2 regions of the Promicromonospora sp. NPDC023805 genome follow, and region 2 is predicted to be linked to the other one. Evidence: predicted binding sites of a transcription regulator. Region 2 holds the regulator's gene; the other holds the start of a gene.

Region 1 (3,509 bases), on a different contig from region 2:
GCCGACCGGGGCCGGCGGGGTCGTCACCCGGTCCGACGTGTGGACCGCCATCGAGCAGGCGCGGCAGGCGCCGTCGTTGACGCCGTCGCGGGCTGCGGCTGCGACGGAGGACTCGGCGCCGGGCTCGGCCGCCGTCGGGCCGAATGCTTCTGCGACCGCAGCCGGGCCGGGCGCTTCCTCCGCCGTCGTGCCGAGCATTCCCGCCCGCGGGGAGCGGCGCATCCCGCTCAGCGGCTTCCAGAAGACGGCCGCCAAGGTGCTGTCGCGGAGCCGCTCGGAGATTCCCGAGGCGACCGTGTGGGTCGACGTCGACGCGACCGCGCTCTGGAGCCTGCGCGAGGCCGCCCGGACTCCCGCTGACCCGGGACCGGGCCTGCTCGCCTACGTGGCGCGGTTCGTCGTCGCCGGACTCAAGGAGTACCCGGTGCTGAACTCCAGGCTCGACGTGGAGCGCGACGAGATCGTCATGCCCGGCGTCATCAACCTCGGCGTCGCCGTCCAGGGGCAGCACGGGCTGGTCGTCCCGGCAGTGCTCGACGCCGGCTCGATGACCACCACCGAGCTCGACGTGGCCCTCCGTGACCTCGTCGCGCGCGCCCGCACAGGCAAGGCGACCACCGAGGAGCTCACCGCGGGGACGTTCACGCTGAACAACTACGGCGGCTTCCGGGTCGACGGCAGCGCGGCGATCATCAACCACCCGCAGGTCGCGATGTTGGGTCTCGGCCGCATCATCGACCGCCCGTGGGTAGTTGACGGCGAGATCGTGCCGCGCAAGATCACGCAGATGTCCTTCGTCTTCGACCACCGTGTCTGCGACGGCGGGACGGCGGCGGGCTTCATGCGTTCCGTCGCCGACGCCGTCGAGAACCCTGCCGCGGCGATCGTCCGTCTCTGACGGCGAGTCTCTGACGGTGTGCCGTTGAGCTGTGGTGCTCAGCGGCGCCGTCAGCGCGGGTTGTGGGTCCCTCGGTGGCGCGTCGAGACGGCCCGCGGATGTCCGGGAGGCATCCGCCGGCTGCCCTGAAGAGTTATCCACAGATTTCAAATCTGCCATGCAGAGCGTACGAGTGTTCGAGATAATGGATGCATCGAGGGAGTGAGTACTAGAGGCGAGCGATATGGGCGGGGGTGGGCATGGTGGAGCGGACGACGAACGACGGACCCGCCGACGGTCTGCCTGCTGCGGCCTCGATCGAGGACGTGCTGGCCCTGCTCGAGGCCGCGACCGCGCAACTGACTGCTCTGACCGACCCCGAGACCCTGACCGGATGGGACGCCCCGAGCATCAGCCGCCTGGTCGAAGCACACACCCGGATCCGCCGGGTCACGGGCCGCCTGGACGGAGTGCGCTACACCTTGCTGCCCCGGATCGAGAACGAGGGGTCCTGGCGATCGGGCGGCATGGCTCGTACGTTCACGTCCTGGCTGAAGCTCCGCGAAGGCATCTCCTCCTCCACCGCGAGCAAGGACATGACCATCGCGCGCCGCCTCGCGACCGCACTACCAGTCACTAGGGAGCGCCTGGTCGCCGGGACTCTGGGTGCGGACCACGCCCGTGTGATGACGGAGGTCGCGCCCACCAGCGAGACCCGCACGGACGCACTGGCCTGGTTGATCGATACCCGCACCGGCCACGCCACGACACCGGAACAGTTCGTGCAGAGCGTGCCGGTCGACTTCCCCGACCCGGCCGATGACCCTGACGGGTCCCGTACCCGGGAGTTGGTGACGCAGGTCCTGGAGCGTGCGGTCGCCGAGGGAACCCTGGTCACGGGTGAGGGCGTGGTCCTGCGGGAGGCTGGATCGTTGAACGCGGACCAGTTCCGCAAGGTGGCGCGTCGGTTCGCGACCATCACCGACCCCGACACCGACGACCTCGACGACGACAAGGCTGCTCAGGGCGAGTTCTTCGACTTGTCCAAGACGTTCGGTGGGTATCACGTGGCCGGGTTCCTCACCGACGAGCACGGCCTCCAGCTCACCACCGCGATCAACGCGATGATGGGCGCACCCTCAGCGGAAGACACCCGGACCACGACGCAGCGTCGCGCACAAGGTCTCGCTGATGTCGCCCGGGTCGTGCTGGACACGAACCAGGCTTCTCCAGGGGCTGCCATCGCACCGCACCTGAACGTGACGGTGTCCTGGAGCGAGTTCGTCGCTCAGGTCACCCGGACCAGGGGCGGCCTGTGCCTGACCTGCGGACAGACCACGCCCACCCGCGGCGACCGACTCGGCGCGGGTGCCAGGGTCTCAGGCACGAGCACGAGCACCAGCACGAGCACTGGCACTGGAACAGGTGCGGATGTCGGTGCAGGGGCGGTGAACACCGGTCCAGCGGCCGAGGAGCTGGCTGGAAGGCCTGCCGGCGGTCCGGGTGGAGGTTCGGGTGACTGGATTACCGCGGGAGCAACAGTGTCCGGGTTCATGTCCTCGGGTGGGCCGGTGTTCACCGAGACCGGCGGTCGTGCCCCACGCGCGTTGGTGCGCCGCCTGGCGCGCCACAGCGCCATCACCCGGATCGTGTTCGGACCCGATGGGGCAGTCCTGGACGTCGGACGGGCGCAGCGGACGGTGTCGGGACAGATGCGACGCGCCGTCATCGCCCGCGACCAACACTGCGTCTACCCCGGATGCGACCAACCACCCTCACGATGCGAGGTCCACCACGCCATCACCCACTGGGCCGACGGCGGGAACACCTCCGTGACCAACAGTGCGTTGTTGTGCTGGTTCCATCACCAGCTCGTCGATGCCAAGGGCATCACCATGCACTGGACCGGAAAGCCCACCACCGACACCACGGCCGGAGCCCTGCTGGAGACCGGATGGGCCTTCACCGACGCCCGCGGCCACCGCATCCAGCTACCCGAACCAATCGAAGCCCCACCCCGATCTGGCACGGACGCGACCGCCGATCCGCCAGACGCCGGAGCCGCCTGACCGATCGGCCGGCCGACTGCCTGAGTGGTCGGCCTGACGGGTGGGATCTGGCCGCTCCGCCTAGCCTGCCAGCCGCCTGGCCGGGCAGCTCGTCTAGCGGGCAGACTCACCGGAACGGCAGGCGGTTGGTGACGAACTCAGGTCCGTCGGCAGTGCGACCCGAACCGCGTCAGCGCGGCTCGATCAGCTGGTTGGTGATGCGGGCCGTGCAGATTCGGCGGCCCTGCTCGTCTGTCACGACTATCTCGTGGGACGTGATCGTCCGGCCGAGGTGAACCGGCGACGCCGTGCCGGTGAGGATTCCGTCCGTCGCGCCTCGGTGATGCGTGATGTTCAGGTCTACGCCTGCACAAACCTTGCCCAGCGTGCTCGCGTGGATCAGCGCGCACCATGATCCCAGCGCCTCGGCGAACGCCGCCGTCGCGCCGCCGTGCAGACGACCCAGCGACTGGGTGTTGCCCGCCACCGGCATGGTGGCCACGACCCGCTGCGGCGACTGCTCCAGCACGCGGATTCCCAGCTTCTCGTCAAGCGCGCCGAGCGTGATCGTCCACGGCTTGGTC
Region 2 (3,509 bases):
GGTAGACGCTCGCGAACCGGAGGTAGGCCACCTCGTCGAGCTCGCGGAGCGGGCCGAGGATGGCGAGGCCCACCTCGTACGCGTCGATCTCCGCGCTGCCGTTGCTCCGCAGGGTCTCCTCGACGCGCTGGGCGAGGATCGCCAGGTCGTCGTCGCTCACGGGGCGCCCCTGGCACGCCTTGCGCACACCCGCGGCGACCTTGTCGCGGCTGAACGGCTCTGTGGCGCCGGAGCGCTTGACCACGGAAAGGCTCGCGGTCTCCACGGTGGTGAACCGTCGGTTGCAGTTCGGGCACTGCCGTCGGCGCCGGATCGACAGGCCGTCGTCGGCAGTCCGCGAGTCCACCACGCGCGAGTCGGCGTGGCGACAGAACGGGCAGTGCATGCTCACTCCTGCGTGGTCGACCATCGACCGGAGGCCTCCGGTCGCGCCCCGACCGTAAGCGGGCAAACCACCCCCTTGCAACATAGCCGCAACATTCGTCCGCGAATCGAGGCCTTCGGTCACTCCTTGGGTAGGAGCAACAGCTCCCCGACGCGCAAGGTCCCGGTCGACATCTCGTTCAGCTCCTGCAGCCTGCCGACCGCGTGCCGGACGTCCTCGCCGGGCCTCGCGACCTCCTGGGCGAAGCCCCAGAGCGTCTCTCCCGGCTGCACCGCATGCACCCGGACCTCGGTGGGCTCCCCCGGGGAGCTCGCGACCGCCGTCGCCCCCCACGTGACCATCGGAGCGAGCAGGAGCATGGCCAGCAGCACGAGGACGACGCGGCCGCGCCGCGTGAGCCGCAGGCCGGCCAGGCCCAGCCGGTCGGCGAGCGTGCGCGCCTCCGGTGGGGTGTACGCACGGACCGCGGCCAGTCCGGCCGCCGGTGCATACCCCCTGCCGTACGACGGCACATACGCCTGTTCATACGTCGGGGTGTACTGCCGCAGCGGAATCACGTCCCCCATGGCCCCTCCTCGAAGTGTGCAGAGCTTCTGTCGTTCATACAAGCGTTCGTCGAACGCCCGTACCATTGTGTAGCACGGGACACCGTCCATGTCGAGACACGCTCGAACATTCGTTTGAGCCGAGCGCGTTTGTGACCTAGAGTGGGTAGCGCACAGGAGAACATTTGTCGGAACGGGAGGGGCACGGGCATGACGGGACGGGACGGGACCAGCGACACGAGAGCCGTCGACACGGCACTTTCCGGCGTCGCCACGCTGGACACGCCAGCCGACAAGGCGGTCGCTGACGTGCACACGATCTCGCCGACTGACCGCCTCACCGAACGGCAGCGCCTCGTGCTGGACACGATTCGGCAGTCGTTCGAGACGCGGGGCTATCCGCCGTCGATGCGCGAGATCGGCGAGGCCGTCGGGTTGGCCAGCCCGTCGAGCGTCAAGCACCAGCTCCAGATGCTCGAGAAGAAGGGCTTCCTGCGCCGCGACCCCAACCGGCCGCGCGCCATGGAGCTCGTGGAGCCGATGGCCGAGCAGGTCGACAAGCCGAACCGCGGCGAGATCCACTGGCCCGAGCCGCGCCGTAGCGGCCAGGTCCACTGGGGCGGCTCGGTGCCCGACGACGCCAGCGCCCCGCCGCCGTCGTACGTGCCGCTCGTCGGCCGTATCGCGGCCGGTGGCCCCATCCTTGCCGAGCAGGTCGTCGAGGACGTGTTCCCGCTCCCCCGCCAGCTGGTGGGTGACGGCGAGCTGTTCCTCCTCAAGGTCGCCGGTGACTCGATGGTCGACGCCGCGATCTGCGACGGGGACTGGGTGGTCGTGCGGCAGCAGAACGTCGCGGAGCAGGGCGAGATCGTCGCCGCCATGATCGACGGCGAGGCCACGGTCAAGACGTTCAAGCAGACCGACGGTCACGTCTTCCTGCTGCCGCAGAACCCTGCCTACGAGCCCATCCCGGGTGACCAGGCGCAGATCCTGGGCCGCGTCGTCGCGGTGCTGCGCAGTCTCTGACGAGACCGCGAAGTAGAGCGCCTGTCCGCCTTGCGCCACGCTGAGCGTGCGTAGGGCGGACAGGCGCTCTACTTCCCGGTCTCGTCAGAAGCCGAACCGCTTCTGCACCGCCCACACGCTGTCCGCCGAGGCACGCAGCCCGGCCAGTTCCTCGTCCGACATCGGCACCCGCACGTTGTCCGTGACGCCCCGCCGGTCCACGAGAGACGGCACGGACAAGCAGACGTCGCTGATGCCGTGATAGTCCTCCAGCAGCGAGGACACCGGCATGATCCGGCCCTCGTCGTTGAGCACCGCCTCGATGATGCGGGTAGCGGCCAGGCCGACGGCGTAGTTGGTGGCGCCCTTGCCGGAGATGATCCGGTACGCGGAGTCGACCACCTCGTGGTGCACCGCGGCGTCGAGCGGCGGGTTCGCGCCCAGCGGCTCCCAGTCCAGCAGCGGCACGCCGCCGATCGACGCCGAGCTCCACAGCGCGATCTCGGAGTCGCCGTGCTCTCCGGCGATGTACGCGTGCACGTTCCCCACTGCCACGCCGCAGCGCTCGGCGAGCACCACGCGCAGCCGCGAGGAGTCCAGCACCGTGCCGCTGCCGAACATCCGCTCGCGCGGCAGGCCGGAGATCTTGAGCGCCGCGTAGGTCACGACGTCCACGGGGTTGGTCACCATGACGTAGGTGGCGTCCGGCGCGACGTCGACCAGGCCAGGCAGGATCTCACGCATCAGCCCGATCGTTCCCTCGGCGAGGTCGATCCGGGTCTGCCCGGGCTTCTGCTTCGCCCCAGCGGTCACGACCACGACGTCGGCGCCCGCGCAGACGCCGACGTCGTCCGAGCCGATCACCTGCGCCTGGGGCGTGAACATGAGGCCGTGCTGGAGGTCGAGCACCTCGGCCTCGACCTTCGACCGGTTCACGTCATGCAGGGCGATGGTCCGCGCCGAGCCCCGCGCGAGCGCGGCGAAGGCCAGCGTGGAGCCCACCGCGCCCGCGCCCACCACCGCGAGCTTGGTGGTGCGGGCTCCGGCGGACCGTGCGGCCGGGATGTCCGAAAGGGCTGCCATGCCCCCAGGTTAGGTGTCGAGCCTCGCCAGCGCGGCGCGGACCAGCGCCGAGTCGGTGGTCGGCCAGAACCCCGGCATCGAGCGGGTCAGGAACGAGGCGTAGCGGGCGGTCGCGAGGCGCGGGTCCAGGACCGCCACCACTCCCCTGTCGTCCATGCTCCGCACTAGACGCCCGGCACCCTGCGCGAGCAGCAGCGCCGCGTGCTGCGCGGACACCGCCATGAACCCGTTGCCGCCCGCCTGCTCCACGGCCTTGGCGCGTGCCGCCTTGACCGGGTCGTCGGGGCGCGGGAACGGGATGCGGTCGATGAGCACGAGCTGACACGACGGGCCCGGCACGTCGACGCCCTGCCACAGGGACAACGTGCCGAACAGGCATGCCTCGGGATCCTCGGCGAACTCGCGCACGAGGGTGGGCAGCTGGTCGTCGCCCTGCGCCAGGATCGGGAAGTCCAGCCGCTCACGCATGGCCTCCGCCGCGGCGTTCGCGG

What was found. Region 2 encodes LexA, which represses DNA repair genes until DNA is damaged. Its sites were predicted from a motif close to TCGAACANNTGTTCGA; they were not measured.
Region 1: a site for LexA is predicted at 1,063-1,078, ahead of AB0F70_RS00555 (DUF222 domain-containing protein). Genes of this name have one in related genera too.

What each region holds. Positions count from the first base shown of each region.
Region 1 is NZ_JBFAAH010000001.1:101,576-105,084, reverse strand. It holds gene AB0F70_RS00560 (dihydrolipoamide acetyltransferase family protein) at 1-898, shown strand, start outside; gene AB0F70_RS00555 (DUF222 domain-containing protein) at 1,138-2,946, shown strand; gene AB0F70_RS00550 (hotdog fold thioesterase) at 3,116-3,509, opposite strand, start outside.
Region 2 is NZ_JBFAAH010000006.1:24,529-28,037, reverse strand. It holds gene nrdR (transcriptional regulator NrdR) at 1-385, opposite strand, end outside; gene AB0F70_RS08440 (LysM peptidoglycan-binding domain-containing protein) at 505-951, opposite strand; gene lexA (transcriptional repressor LexA) at 1,207-1,956, shown strand; gene AB0F70_RS08430 (L-lactate dehydrogenase) at 2,041-3,018, opposite strand; gene AB0F70_RS08425 (ATP-dependent DNA helicase) at 3,028-3,509, opposite strand, start outside.